2 regions of the Moritella yayanosii genome follow, and region 2 is predicted to be linked to the other one. Evidence: riboswitches for the same ligand, from Rfam matches in the RefSeq annotation. Region 2 holds a riboswitch; the other holds the start of a gene.
The links. A riboswitch is a leader RNA that binds a small molecule or an ion and turns the genes downstream of it on or off. The one in region 2 is predicted to bind thiamine pyrophosphate.
Positions count from the first base shown of each region.

Region 1: it holds a riboswitch for thiamine pyrophosphate, as region 2 does, so the genes downstream of both, thiC (phosphomethylpyrimidine synthase ThiC) here and thiD (bifunctional hydroxymethylpyrimidine kinase/phosphomethylpyrimidine kinase) in region 2, are expected to answer to the same signal.

Region 1 is NZ_LS483250.1:2,774,842-2,782,897, reverse strand. It holds gene rpoC (DNA-directed RNA polymerase subunit beta') at 1-2,071, shown strand, start outside; TPP riboswitch at 2,393-2,494, shown strand; gene thiC (phosphomethylpyrimidine synthase ThiC) at 2,626-4,644, shown strand; gene thiE (thiamine phosphate synthase) at 4,652-6,127, shown strand; gene MORIYA_RS12875 (HesA/MoeB/ThiF family protein) at 6,143-6,913, shown strand; gene thiS (sulfur carrier protein ThiS) at 7,022-7,219, shown strand; gene MORIYA_RS12865 (thiazole synthase) at 7,220-8,029, shown strand; gene thiH (2-iminoacetate synthase ThiH) at 8,053-8,056, shown strand, end outside.
Region 2 is NZ_LS483250.1:373,182-381,237, forward strand. It holds gene tenA (thiaminase II) at 42-704, opposite strand; gene MORIYA_RS01695 (ABC transporter substrate-binding protein) at 739-1,686, opposite strand; gene MORIYA_RS01700 (ABC transporter permease) at 1,776-2,582, opposite strand; gene MORIYA_RS01705 (ABC transporter ATP-binding protein) at 2,575-3,393, opposite strand; gene thiD (bifunctional hydroxymethylpyrimidine kinase/phosphomethylpyrimidine kinase) at 3,386-4,285, opposite strand; TPP riboswitch at 4,359-4,463, opposite strand; gene MORIYA_RS01715 (GntR family transcriptional regulator) at 4,892-5,617, shown strand; gene prpB (methylisocitrate lyase) at 5,619-6,524, shown strand; gene prpC (bifunctional 2-methylcitrate synthase/citrate synthase) at 6,679-7,803, shown strand; gene acnD (Fe/S-dependent 2-methylisocitrate dehydratase AcnD) at 7,810-8,056, shown strand, end outside.

The DNA of each region.
Region 1 (8,056 bases), 2.4 Mb from region 2:
TGATGTTGAGACACAGAAATCATTCAACAGTATTTACATGATGGCCGACTCTGGTGCTCGTGGTAGTGCTGCTCAGATTCGTCAGTTAGCGGGTATGCGTGGTCTGATGGCGAAACCAGATGGTTCGATCATTGAAACACCAATTACTGCCAACTTCCGTGAAGGTCTAAACGTACTTCAGTACTTCATCTCAACGCATGGTGCACGTAAAGGTCTAGCCGATACAGCACTTAAAACAGCAAACTCGGGTTACCTAACTCGTCGTCTTGTTGACGTTGCACAAGATCTTGTGATTAACGAGATTGATTGTGGTACTGAAAATGGCCTCATCATTACGCCTCATATTGAAGGTGGTGATGTTGTTGAACCGCTACGCGATCGTGTTCTTGGTCGTGTTGTTGCTGAAGATGTTGTGAATCCAAGTACTGGTGAAGTAATATTGCCACGCAATACATTACTTGACGAAAAACTTTGTGATTTCTTAGAAGAGCACTCAGTTGATCAAATGAAAGTACGCTCTGTAATTACTTGTGACAATGACTTCGGTGTTTGTGCAGCTTGTTACGGTCGTGATTTAGCACGTGGTGTTATGGTTAGTCAAGGTGAAGCTATTGGTGTTGTGGCAGCGCAATCAATTGGTGAACCTGGTACACAGTTAACGATGCGTACATTCCACATTGGTGGTGCGGCATCGAGAGCCTCTGCAGAAAATAATATCCAAGTTAAAAACACGGGTACGATTAAATTCCACAACGAGAAATACGTTGAGAATGTAGAAGGCAAACTGGTTATTACGTCACGTTCATCAGTCATTACGATTATTGATGAAAATGGTCGTACTAAAGAAAGCCATAAATTACCTTACGGTTCTGTTGTTGAATATAAAGACGGCGCAGCTGTTGTATCTGGTGACATTATTGCTAACTGGGACCCGCATACTCACCCAATCATCACCGAGGTGGCTGGTCAAATTAAGTTTGTTGACTTAATTGAGAGTATTACGGTTACTAAGCAAACTGATGATCTAACTGGTTTATCTAGCACGGTAATTCTGGATCCTGCAGCACGTGTTGCCGCTGGTAAAGATTTACGTCCTATGGTTAAGCTTGTTGATGCAGCAGGTAATGATTTATTCATTCCTGGTACTGAAGTTGTGGCACAATACTTCTTACCTTCAAATGCAATCGTTAACTTAGAAGATGGCGCATTAGTGACTATTGGTGAAGCGTTAGCACGTATTCCTCAAGAAAGCTCTAAAACACGTGATATTACGGGTGGTCTACCACGCGTAGCGGATCTGTTCGAAGCACGTCAGCCAAAAGATGCAGCTATCTTAGCGGAAATCTCAGGTACTATTAGTTTCGGTAAAGAAACTAAAGGTAAACGTCGTCTAGTGATCACACCGACTGATGGTGCTGAAGCTTACGAAGAGATGATCCATAAATGGCGTCACTTGAACGTGTTCGAAGGTGAGAAGGTTACTAAAGGTGAAGTTATCGCCGATGGTCCTGAATCAGCACACGATATCTTACGTCTACGTGGTATTAGCCATGTTGCGAACTATATCGCGAACGAAGTTCAAGAAGTATACCGTTTACAGGGTGTAAAGATTAACGATAAGCACATTGAAACTATCGTTCGTCAAATGCTACGTAAAGCTAACGTAATCTCTGCTGGAGATAGTCATTTCCTAGAAGGTGAGTTAGCTGAAGTGTCACGTCTGAAAATTGCTAACCGTCAGTTAATAGCCGAAGGCAAGCAACCAGCCGTGTATCAGCACATACTTATGGGTATTACCAAAGCATCTCTTGCAACTGAATCATTTATCTCAGCTGCATCGTTCCAAGAAACAACACGTGTTCTAACCGACGCTGCTGTTCATGGTAAGATTGATGACCTTCGTGGTCTGAAAGAGAACGTTATCGTTGGTCGTTTAATTCCTGCAGGTACAGGCTTCTCTTATCACCAAGAACGTGCAAAAAAACGTGCTGGTAAAGTAGAAGAAGTAATGCAAGAAATTACCACTGATGAAGCTGAACAGAACTTAGCAAACCTACTAAATAACCTTTAATTGATTTGCTGAATGCAATTAAAGTAAAAAGGAAGAGTCACAGGCCCACTGATACTTTGCCTTTTTATTGAGTAGATAAAGTTGTAGTCTTTTACAGCTAACATAAATCCCCAATACTATTTCGATAGTCCTGGGGATTTTTTTATGCCTGTTGAAAATGCTTATTAGTTACTTTACTGACTATCATCGACAATGTACTATTAGTATTAATGGCTCTGCAGATCGACCTTCGTTGTCAGACATGATGTGTACAGAACCTGTAGAAAGAGAGGATTAATCACGGTTACTCTTGTTTCCGCTTCACATTTTAGTCTATACTCGTGCATCTTGTCGGAGTGCTTTAGGGCTGAGACCATTTAAATATGGGATCCGTGGAACCTGATCAGGCTAATACCTGCGTAAGGAAACAAGAGTGATTAATACAATAATGTGAGTGCGATTCGAGGTTTGCCAGAGGGATTTTAAGGCGGCTTTGATAACATAAACAATCACCATATCTGTATCACTACTTTCCACACATACTCAACGACAAGCAATCATCTTATTAGAAAGGAATGAATGCTATGTCTACTACCAATATAAATCAAAGCAATAATACCAAAAAACCTACACGTCGTGAAAACCGTGAAAACGCTCAAGAATTTATTAACAATCTCAGTTGCGAACCATTTCCTAATTCAGAAAAATTTCATCTGACCGGTAGCCGTGACGATATTCGAGTGGCGATGCGCAAGATCAATCTTGATGAGACGTTAGTGGCAGGCAGTAAAGACGATCCGATTTATGAGCAAAATGAATCGATTCCAATCTACGATACATCGGGTGCCTACACCGATCCCGCGATTGAAATAAACGTTCACCAAGGTTTACCGAAGTTAAGACAGGGGTGGGTCGCTGAGCGTAACGACATTGAAGAACTCGAAATCGTGACGTCGCACTTTGCTCAACAGCGTCTTGCCGATGACGGTATTGACCATATCCGCTTTGAACATCTACCAAAACCAATCAAAGCTATTGACGGTCAAAACGTTACCCAGATGCATTATGCCCGCAAAGGCATCATCACGCCGGAAATGGAATACATCGCGATCCGTGAAAACATGGGCCGAGAGTTGATCCATAATGAGCTGTTATTAAAACAACATGCAGGTAATGATTTTGGCGCCAGTATTCCGGAAAAGATCACACCTGAATTTGTTCGTGATGAAGTGGCGCGTGGTCGTGCGATCATCCCTGCCAACATCAATCATCCCGAATCTGAGCCGATGATCATCGGTCGTAACTTTCTTGTGAAAGTAAACGCCAATATTGGTAATTCGTCGGTCACATCGTCGATTGAAGAAGAAGTCGAGAAGCTAGTGTGGGCGACACGCTGGGGTGCTGACACGGTAATGGACTTATCCACAGGCCGTAATATTCATGAAACCCGTGAGTGGATCCTGCGTAATTCACCGGTGCCAATCGGTACTGTGCCGATCTATCAGGCGTTAGAGAAGGTAAATGGGATCGCTGAGGATCTTACTTGGGAAGTATTCCGCGATACCTTGATCGAACAAGCAGAGCAGGGCGTTGATTACTTCACTATTCATGCAGGTGTATTATTGCGTTATATACCAATGACGGCAAAACGCCTTACCGGGATCGTGTCGCGTGGTGGTTCGATCATGGCTAAATGGTGTTTGACGCATCATAAAGAAAACTTTGCTTATGATCATTTCGAAGAGATCTGCGCGATTTGTAAAGCCTACGATGTATCTCTGTCGTTAGGTGATGGCATGCGTCCAGGTTGTGCGGCTGATGCCAATGATGAAGCTCAATTTGCCGAATTAGCAACCTTAGGTGAGTTAACGAAAGTGGCGTGGGAGCAAGACGTACAAGTTATTATCGAAGGTCCTGGTCATATCCCAATGCACATGATTAAAGTGAATGTTGAAAAGCAACTCGATATTTGTCATGAAGCACCTTTCTATACTTTAGGTCCATTGACGACTGATATTGCTCCTGGTTACGACCATTTTACTTCGGGCATTGGTGCCGCACAAATCGGCTGGTACGGTTGTGCCATGTTGTGTTATGTGACACCCAAAGAACATTTAGGTTTGCCGAATAAAGAAGACGTTAAGCAAGGCATGATCACCTATAAGATCGCTGCGCATGCGGCTGATTTAGCGAAAGGTTTCCCGGGTGCTCAAATCCGTGACAATGCCATGTCGAAAGCGCGTTTTGAATTCCGTTGGAATGATCAATTTAATCTGGCATTAGACCCTGATACTGCACGCGCTTATCACGATGAAAATATCCCCCAAGAATCCGGCAAAGTTGCGCATTTCTGTTCTATGTGTGGACCAAAATTCTGCTCAATGAAGATCTCACAAGATGTCCGCGATTACACTGCCGAGCAAGAAAAAATCAGTATTCAATTACTTGACGAAGTGGTTGTAATTGATGCCGAAGCGGGGATGCAGCTGATGTCGGAAGAATTTAAAAAGCACGGTGCTGAATTATACCTCTCACCTACACATGATGCGGTAAATGGTCGAGTGTCTGAATCTACACCTGTGAACGTGGAATAATAACTTAATGACTCAAGCCATTATTTGGACTATCGCGAGCCTTGCTGCTCGCGATAATGCTGCGACTCAAGCCGATATTAATACCATTAATGCGTTGGGTGGGAGTGGTTATCATGTATCGACGCCACTGTTATCCGATGCGGATTTTGCTGCTGAGTTAGCGATATTGACTGCTGCACCTGTGGCATCTGCCATTAAAATAGGGGTGATAGCGACAACCTCGCATGTGGCGATATTAGCTGATTTTTTACAAGCTTATAAGCAACTACATCCAGAACTCAGTGTTATCTATGAGCCGTTATCCATTTCATTATCGGATATGGCAAAGGCTGAATCGGCAGACTCAGTGCTGATTAATACGATTAAAATACGCTTATTACCGATCGTGGATGTATTGATCCTACCGCAAGAGCAAGGCGGGTCTGACGCTGCGAAGTTATTTAGTGCGACGAAACAAGCGATTAACACACTACTGAGTGTCGGTGTCAAAGGTGTTTGTGCGAAAGCGATTACGGTTAACAGCTATCATGATGATAAGCAGCAATCTATCGCCCTCGATGTTTATATTGACGGACAACGTGAAATCTTATTATCGTCACCAAGCGCGACATTAACGCCACGAAGCAAAGATGAACACAAGGGTATTTTTTCTTCGGCATTGGCAACCGTGATCGCCCAAGATTATCCTATTGATGATGCATTGGTGGTAGCCAGAGCTTACTTAAATCAAACCGCAGACGCATGGCCTACCGATCGCCGTGATTTCCCAGAGGTTGTATTACCGAACACAGTATTGGGCGATCAGCTTGGCTTAGCACCGCAAATGCAATTGGCTTATGATTTTGCGCCTTGTGATACGAACCGACTCGGACTGTATCCGGTGGTGGATACAGTGGCATGGTTAGAAAAAGTATTGCAGCAAGGGGTGAAGACCCTGCAATTACGCATTAAAGATAAAACCCCAGCCGAAGTGGTTGATGATATTAAAGCGGCCGTGGCATTAGGCCGTCAATATCAAGCACGTCTATTTATCAATGATTATTGGCAATTAGCCATTGATCACGGGGCCTATGGTGTGCATTTAGGCCAAGAAGATATGCTGTTTGCCGATTTTGAGGCGATAAAAACAGCCGGTTTGAAACTGGGTTTAAGCACCCACGGTTATTATGAAATATTACGTGCTCACCAAATAAAACCGAGTTATATCGCTCTTGGTCATATTTATCCGACAGTGACCAAGGATATGCCATCAAAACCCCAGGGATTACAGCGTTTACAGCGTTATGCTGATTTAATGCAGGACTATCCGTTAGTGGCTATCGGCGGTATTAGTATCGCACGTGCCCGGCTTGTGGCCGCAACAGGTGTGGGTAGTGTGGCGGTGGTAACGGCAATTACTCGCGCTGACGATTATAAACAAGCTATTGCTGATTTACTGGCGATTGCTGAACCACATTCAGTCTTAGCATGTGCGAACGATTAATATAACAGGATGAATATGACCGGATTAAGTGATCAGGAATATATGCGTTATAGCGCGCATTTACTGCTTGAAGATATCGGCGAGCAGGGCCAATTAGCACTGCGCAATGCCAAGGTATTGATTGTTGGTGTCGGTGGTCTTGGCGCGCCTGTTGCGCTGTATTTGGCTGCTGCCGGTGTTGGTCATCTCTATTTAGTCGATGATGACCAGGTTGAGTTAAGTAATCTACAACGACAAATTATTTTCACACAACAGCAGTTAAAGCAGGCTAAGGTGAGTGCGGCAAAAGCTTCGTTAGCGCTGCTTAATCCCCATGTAAATGTCACTGCAATCGCGCAGCGGTTAACCCTCGATAGTGCCAATAATCAAATGGCAGACATGCTATCCCAAGTTGATTTGGTGATTGATTGCAGCGATAACATGCCGACCAGGCAAGCGATAAACAAGATCTGTGTGATCCAGAAAATACCGTTAATTGTCGGCGCAGGTATTCGCATGGAAGGACAGTTGATCTCGTTTAACGCACAATTAGCTGATTCGGCGTGTTATCACTGCTTATATCCTTTTGATGACACTGCAGCCGTAAATAATTGCAGTACGTCAGGGGTACTCGGTCCCTTGGTTGGCATTGTTGGATCATTACAAGCACTGGAAGCGATTAAATATTTAACCGGTATGCCGTTGTCATCACTTAATCGGTTAATGCGCTTTGATGGTAAAACCTTGCAATGGCAGCACCTCTCGGTCGCGAAAGATCCAGATTGCGCGGTGTGCGCAAGTCGTTAATACCAATACGAAATATAAGTATTGAATATAAATACTAAGACTAAGACTAAGCAGTTAATTAAATAACCTCATGGCTGAATATTTGGATGTGAGGGACAGGAATATAAGATGAAATTAATCATTAACGATGAAATTAAAAACCTAGCAGTGACCAGTATTACGTCATTGTTAACGGTATTAGCACAACCGGAAAAAGGCATTGCGGTAGCGGTGAACCAAACCATTATTACCCGTCAAAACTGGGATGACTTTCAGTTGTCAGAAAATGATCAAGTGACTTTATTTCAAGCCATTGCAGGAGGCTAAATGTCAGTAACAACATTAAACCCAACATTCATATTACCAAGCGATGAGCTTGTCATTGCCGATAAAACCTTTTCATCACGGCTATTTACTGGCACGGGTAAATTTAGCGATCAAAAAATAATGGCTGCTGCCTTGATTGCATCTCAATCCCAGTTAGTGACCATGGCATTAAAACGCATTGATTTAGCCAATCAAGAGGATGATATTCTTAAACCTTTGATTGCAGCTGGCATGCACTTATTACCCAATACGTCTGGTGCGCGTGATGCAAAAGAAGCGGTATATGCGGCGCAATTAGCACGTGAAGCATTGCAAACCAATTGGATTAAATTAGAAATTCATCCGGATCCAAAATATTTACTACCCGATCCAATTGAAACCTTAAAGGCCACAGAACAATTAGCGCGTGATGGTTTCCATGTATTGCCCTACATTCATGCCGACCCGGTATTGTGTAAACGTTTGGAAGCGGTGGGTACTGCGGCTGTGATGCCATTGGGCGCACCGATTGGTTCAAACAAAGGCATTCTCACTGCAGAGTTCTTAGAGATTATTATTGAGCAATCGACAGTCCCTGTGATTGTTGATGCCGGGATTGGCGCGCCATCACATGCGGCGTTAGCCATGGAAATGGGCGCGGATGCGGTACTGGTTAATACTGCGATTGCGGTGGCGAAAGACCCGGTAGCAATGAGCCAAGCATTTGCGTTAGCGGTGCAAGCTGGTCGCCAAGCTTATTTAGCTGGGTTAGGTAGTCAGGCGCAGACTGCGGTTGCTTCTAGTCCATTGACGGCATTTTTAGATCTGTAATAACGCCAACTTAAGGGTTAAATATGA
Region 2 (8,056 bases):
TTTATGGATCTGGTTATTTGGTGTTAGTTATTTGGCTTTCCTTAAGATACATCAAGTCCTTGCTGCCAAAATGCAATTTCCATACGCGTCGCCGTTCTAAACACATGAATTAGATTGCGGCCACGTTGACTGTTGACGTCAATCTCAGCGAGTAACTCATCAAGATGTGCAGTGCCTTGTGCGACCCCTTGTTGGAATTCATCTCCACTATAGAGTTCAATCCAACTGGCAAACGGGTTATCAATTAGCTTGGTGTTTGCATCTGCAGCGAGATTACGGCCAATTTCGGCGTAACCAATAGAACAGGGCGCTAGCGCAGCGTAGAGATCGACAATATCCCCCGCCATACCGGCATCGAGCACATAACGGGTGTAAGCAACGGTGCCAAAGTCTTCTGGTTCTGCTTCTAAATCTGATTCTGTTAATCCCCACTTGCCACAGTAAGTAATGTGGTGACCAATTTCAGAATCCAGTAATGCATGGACACTCGGCAGTGCTTTACGCATATCCGCGAGGGTACGGGCTTTGTAAATGGCTAACGCGTAAGCACGGGCATATTGTTTTAGAAATAAGAAATCTTGCTTAAGGTAATGTAAGTAACTCGGCTGTGCTAATGTTCCTTGTGCTAATTGTTGTACAAACGTATGTTGAGTATACGCCTGCCAATCTTCACGACAGGCATTGATTAGATCTTGATGATTCATAATTTTCTCGATGATTGTCTACAACAATGGCGAATTACAGCGTCGGCACATAATCTTGTGCTTTGGGTAATGTTTTGATGATCTTTTGCGAATACATGAATGCGGCATAATCGTCATAACGTTTTAAATCAACCGCTGAAGGACGCAGCGCGAAACGAGTAAGGGTATCGTTCCAAGCGCGTTTATTTAACTCGTTATTTAATGTGTCAGGTGCATAAGCAACAAACTCTTTCCACGATGCTTGTGGGTGATTAACTATGTAGATTGTTGCCTTCTCCAAGGCTTTATTAAAGGCTTGGATAGCGGTTTTGTCATAGGTATTGGCGTTAGCGACAAATATTAATTCGTCATAAGCTGGTACACCGTGTTCTTCTGGGAAGAATGCTTTGGCTTTAAAGCCTTCAAGTTCCAGTTGATGGATTTCAAAGTTACGTAAGCCACCCCAGATTGCATCCACTTTACCTGATGCAAGTGATGATGATAGCGCCCAACCAACATTAATTATTTGTACGTCATCATAATTAACGCCGCCAGTCTTTAACATAGTGCCGATTGTTGCTTCTTCATTACCCGCAATGGCGATACCAATTTTTTTACCTTTAAAATCAGACATGTCGTTAATTTTGTTGTTGTCGAGCACCATTAAGGTATTAAGGGGTGTTGCGATCAAGGTTGCAGAACGGATAAGCGGTAAGCCAGCCGCGACATCAATGGTTAAATTAGGTTGATAGGTGATCGCCAGATCAATTTTGTTCGCGGCGACAAGTTTTGGTGGCATGCTTGGATCTGAGGGTTCTTGGATCACGACATTGATGCCTTGCTCTGCAAAGTAGCCGCGCTCTTTAGCAATAATAATAGGGCCGTGGTTCGGATTAACAAACCAATCTAACATCAGGGTTAGGGTCTTTGTTTCTGCCTGTACATTTGCCGACAATATAGCCGCGGTAAATGCCGCAGCCTTGAGTAAAGTGTTGTTTTTCATTAAATGTCCTTTTTATATTTATATTGTTGTATTTAATATGAGTGCATTCGTTATTTTTAATAAACACTGTGTTAGTCACAGCTGCTTGATTATTTTTCCCAAGGAATGAGTTTTTTCAATGCTTTGTCAGTGACAAAATAAAGCAAGACTGACAGGGCGGATAGGATCAGCAATGCGGCAAACATTTCATCAATCATCATGCGTGCATTAGCCTGGAGCATGAGATAACCCAAGCCAGCACTCGAACCGACCCATTCACCTGCTACGGCGCCAATCGGTGCAATAACGACAGCAACACGGATACCCGATGCTAATGTCGGCAGTGACGCAGGCAGTTGAATATGGCGTAACAGCTGCCATTTAGTCGCGCCCATGGTTTTAGCCAGATCTAAATAACCGGTTGGGGTATTACGTAAACCGTCATAACAACAGGTCGTGACGGGGAAGAAGATAATTAAGGCGGCCATGACAATCTTGGATGCCATGCCATAACCCAGCCACAGCATCAATACTGGTGCAATGGCGAATACTGGGATCGCTTGACTGGCAATTAATATAGGTAATAACCAATGCTTAATGGGTTTAAACAACAGCATCTGCAGCGCAAAAAATAGCCCCATAAATAAACCGAGTAACAAGCCAAATACAATTTCTTGCGCGGTGACGAATGTGTGTTTTAACAAGACGTCATGACGCTCGATTAAACGTTCAAAAACAGCGAGTGGCGCGGGAAGAATGAAAGAAGGCATGTCAAAAATTACCACAATACTTTGCCATAATCCGATGATAACCAGTGCACTAATGATCATGCGCAGTACCGGGCTAATCGGGACTTGTTGCTGCTTGCCGTGGCTATTTTGCTGATGGTTAAGGTTTGAATTAACGATGTTATTCATGTTCAGTGCCATATTCCTGTGCTAAACAAGTCATGATTTGTTGCTGTAACTGTGCACATTCAGCATCGAATGGGCGGGGTGTCGCTGTTGATGGTACTTGCAAACGTTCTGCGGCAGCAGGATTGCCTTGCATAATATAAATTTGATCGGCGAGGCGGATCGCTTCTTGCGGTTCGTGGGTAATTAACACCACGGTTTTATTCTTTAGCAATTCACAGGCGAGATCTTGTAATCGATAACGGGTGACGGCGTCCAAAGCAGAAAAGGGTTCATCCATTAATACCACAGGTTTGTCTTGCATTAATGTTCTCGCCAATGCCGCTCGTTGACGCATACCGCCAGACAGTTGTTGCGGAAAATGATGGGCGTTATCAGCAAGACCAACTTTAGCGAGCAGGGTCAGCGCTTTATCTTTGCCTGCCTTAGATGTCTTGGCACCGAATTTACTGCTTAACGTGACATTATCGAGCACGGATAACCAAGGCAGTAGCAAGTCTTGCTGGGCCATGTAAGCAATTTGATTACTTAAATCAGGTAGTTCTCGATTATTAGCGCTAATTGACAGTGCACCTGACCACGTCACTTGCTGATCTAATAAGCCCGCAAGATAACGTAGCATCGAGGTTTTACCACAGCCGCTACGACCTAAAATACAGGTCCACTGCCGAGCCGGCATAACCATATTAAGGTTGCTTAATACGGGGTCAATACTGTCGTTATAACGTAAATAACCGTTGGTAATGGTCATGTTTACGGCAAGGCTATTTTTGCTATTTTCAGGTACTAACATTACCTGTGATGAGCTAGACATCGGCATGGCCAGCAAAGAAGTGATTTACTGGACCATGGCCGCTACCAATATCTAATTCATCCGCATGGGCAATGGCATTGGAGATGTATTGCTTACCCAATTTAACGGCTTGTAGTAGATCATGGCCTTGAGCTAAATAGGATGCGATGGCAGAAGACAGGGTGCAGCCAGTGCCATGAGTATTGTGGGTATGAATACGTTTTGCGGTTAACTGCTGAAAATGGTCTTGGAAGATGAGCAGGTCATTACTGTTTTCATCTTGTTCTAAATGACCGCCTTTTAATAATACCGCATTGACATTAAGCTGACGTAATTCGCAGATCATGTCACCCATCGCATCTTCATTGGTCGGAACGTCTGAACCAATTAAAGCCGCGCCTTCAGGCAGGTTCGGGGTGATCAAGTCGGCTAATGGTAGCAGTTCTGATTTAAGCGTGCTGATCGCAGATTCTTTTAGCAATAAATCGCCGCTGGTGGCGACCATAACCGGATCAACGACTAAAAAGGCGGGCTTGTATTGTTTTATTTTAGCGGCAACGACTTTGATAATATCGCAGTCTGCCAGCATCCCAACTTTAACGGCAACGATGTTTAAATCGCTAAAGACGGCATCAAGTTGCTTTTCGACATGTTCCAGTGGAATGGGGAAAATAGCGGATACGCCAAGGGTATTCTGCGCGGTAATAGCTGTTATGACAGAACAAGCGTAGCTACCGGTTGCCGATATGGCTTTGATATCAGCTTGAATACCTGCACCTCCACCACTATCAGAACCTGCGATCGTTAATACGATAGGTATTGATGGTTTTTGTTTTAATGAAGCTGGTGTTGATGTGTCATTTTTTGAGATACTGTGTTTTGATAAAACGTCAGTGGGTGTAACCTTTAGCATAAATATCCCTAGTACAGACGTATAGGAACTTTATCAAGCCAAAGATTGAGAGACGTAGGAGGTCAAATCTTGAGAAGCGAGATGGATAGTTCCCTACGTCAGTGTTAACTGAATCAGGTTCAACGGGTCTCGCAATTAATGTGCGATCTCAGCTTATTAGGCCCCCCGACTATATAAGTGGCAATAGTAACAAGTTTTGCTAAAAGCGCAATAGCCAGTTACTTATATTAGAATAACGTTAGGCGATTGATTTATCGTATATAAAGAAAAGGCCAATTAACGATGTACTGATACCAAACACTGGTTTGTGTACATCAAAACCCCATTTTGGACGTTATCTTGTCCGACCGTATAATCAGTGTTGTCAGTACTGTATTAATCCTTATTAGTCCTCAGTTAGAACAGTCCTGTCCGATATCGTGTATCTGTTTGTTATCGTAAAATGTATCCGTATAGCAGGTAGCTGAGGTGTGAAAAGCGCGTCTCAATGTTCAGTATAGACTAGCTTTAATTACCATTCTAAATAGAGAGTTTGGTTGCGTAAATGTTGACAAGTTGTAAAAATTAAATAGTATTAAGTGAAACTTAAACATTGTCGACAATCTTATGCCTTTAGATGATCCAACAAAAATAGTCGCTGTGACTACAGCCGATAAAGTCTTTGAACAAATGCAGCGTGCCATTGTTGAAGGTGAGATCCTTGCTGGCAGTAAGATCAGTGAGCCAGAACTCGCAAAGCAATATCAAGTCAGCCGTTCTACCCTTCGCGAAGCATTAAACCGATTAGAGAAATGTCATTTAATTGAACGTAAAGCCAATGTTGGCTCACGGGTGGTGCAATGCACAACGCAAGGATTACTCGACCTGTATTTTGTGCGCGAAGCGTTAGAAGGCATGGCATGCAGGCAAGCGGCAGAGAACATGAGTGATGCTGAAATTGTCGACATGAAGGCCATGCTTAATCAACACGCGACGTCACAAGCACTAAAAGATGGCGTTGCTTATTATCAAGAAGAAGGTGATTTAGATTTTCATTATAAAGTCATCTTGGGCAGTCATAATGCCCAACTCATTCAATTAATATGTGGTCAGCTCTATCATTTAGTGCGTATGTACCGCTGTCAGTTTGGTATGCATAGCCCCAGAGCCAGCCGCGCTTTTTCAGAACACGCCCAGATTATCGAAGCCATCAGTGATCGAGATGGAGAATTAGCCGAAATGCTGATGCGTCGTCATATCGCCGCGTCACGTAAAAACATTGAAACTAAAATTGCACGTCAACTAGCCGCAGAATTAAAGACGGGCACTACACCCGTTCAAGGAGAGCAATAATATGTCTACAGAATCATCGTCTCAACGTTTATCCCCCGGCGCTAAATTCCGTTTAGCCCTGGCTAATAATAAACCCTTACAAGTTGTCGGTACGATTAATGCCTATTGCGCGATGATGGCTGAACAATTAGGCCATCAGGCGATCTATTTATCTGGTGGCGGTGTGGCGAATGCGTCTTACGGTTTACCGGATTTAGGCATGACGTCATTGAATGATGTGATCGCTGATGTGCAGCGTATTACCGCCGCATCGAGCTTACCTTTACTGGTTGATATCGATACCGGTTGGGGCGGGGCTTTTAACATCGCTAAAACCATTCGCGATATGGAAAAAGCCGGCGCCGCAGCGGTGCATTTAGAAGACCAAGTCGCACAAAAGCGTTGTGGTCATCGTCCCAATAAAGAAATTGTGTCGACAGCAGAGATGGTTGATCGTATTCGCGCTGCTGTTGATGCGCGTACTGATGCTGACTTTTTCATTATGGCGCGTACCGATTCATTCGCACAAGAGGGTTTGGAAGCTGCGATAGCCAGAGCACAAGCCTATGTTGACGCGGGTGCTGACGGTATTTTTGCTGAAGCGGTGAAAACAGAAGCCCATTACCGTGCATTCTCGGCAGCGTTAGATGTGCCTATTTTGGCAAATATTACGGAGTTTGGGCAAACCGAACTATGGAATAAACAGCAACTTGGAGAGTGGGGTTGTGCCATGGTGCTGTACCCATTATCTGCATTCCGCGCGATGAATAAAGCCGCTGAATTAGTTTATAAAACCTTATTGAGCGATGGCGACCAAAAAGCCGTGGTTGATAATATGCAAACGCGTATGGATTTATACGATTATCTCGGTTATCACGATTACGAGCAAAAACTGGATGTATTGTTCTCGGAAGGCAAGAATAAATAACCGCTATGATTAAAGTAATGTGAAACAAAGATTCAATAAATTGGATGAATAATAGCAAGCAGGATGTTCAGGATTATAGGTTTTAGGATGCATATGGAAGTAACTTGGGTATCGATTTGCTATTAACAGATTGAAATTAATTAAGGGAATAATTATGACAGATAAAAAACTATCAGGTGCCGGTTTACGTGGTCAAAGTGCAGGTGAAACAAAATTATGTACGGTGGGTAAATCAGGCAGCGGCTTAACGTATTGCGGTTATGATATTGCTGATCTTGCCGAAAATTCAACGTTTGAAGAAGTCGCTTATTTATTGTTTAACGGTGAATTACCGACACTTGACCAGCTTGAAACATACAAAGCTGAATTGCATACCCTGCGTGATTTACCGCAATCGTTAAAAGAAGTGTTACAGCATATCCCAGCAGACACGCATCCAATGGATGTCATGCGTACCGGCTGTTCTTTTTTAGGTAACATTGAACCTGAAACGGATTTTTCAGCGCAAAACAAAGCGGCGAATCGTCTACTGGCTGCGTTCCCTGCAATCATGTGTTACTGGTATCGTTATGCTCATGATGGTGTGGAAATTGACTGTACGACTGATGAAGCATCGCTAGCTGGTCACTTCCTTAAATTATTGCGTGGTCAAACACCGTCAAAACAACATCGTCGGGTGATGGATGTATCCCTGATCCTTTATTCCGAACATGAATTTAATGCTTCAACCTTTACTGCGCGTGTGTGTGCGTCAACCTTATCAGATATGTTCTCATGTGTAACTGCGGCTATTGGTACCTTACGTGGGCCTCTGCACGGTGGTGCAAACGAAGCAGCGATGGATATGATCCTGACGTTTACTTCACCTGCAGACGCGAAAACGCAGATGGCAGGTATGCTTGAACGTAAAGAAAAAATCATGGGCTTTGGTCATGCTATCTACCGTACTTCCGATCCGCGTAATGTGATCATTAAAAAATGGTCAGAAAAACTGGCTCACGAACACGGTGATACCGCGTTATACGATATCTCGGTGGCGTGTGAAGAGTTTATGTGGGATAGCAAGAAACTGTTTTGTAACGCGGATTTTTTCCACGCCTCTGCTTATCATTTTATGGGTATTCCAACTAAATTATTTACCCCTATTTTTGTTTGCTCACGTTTAACCGGTTGGGCTGCGCACGTGATGGAACAGCGGAGTAACAACCGTATTATTCGCCCAAGTGCCGATTATATTGGTGCAGAGCCAAGAGTTGTAACACCAATTTCAGAGAGATAATAGACTATGAATACTAACTATCGTAAACCTTTACCTGGCAGTGAACTGGATTATTTTGATACCCGTGCAGCGGTTGATGACATTAAAGCGGGTGCGTATGCAACTTTGCCGTATACATCACGCGTATTTGCGGAAAACTTAGTCCGTCGCTGCGACCCTAATGTATTAGAAGCGTCTTTAAAACAGCTTATTGAACGTAAGCGCGATCTTGATTTTCCTTGGTTTCCTGCGCGGGTTGTTTGTCATGATATTT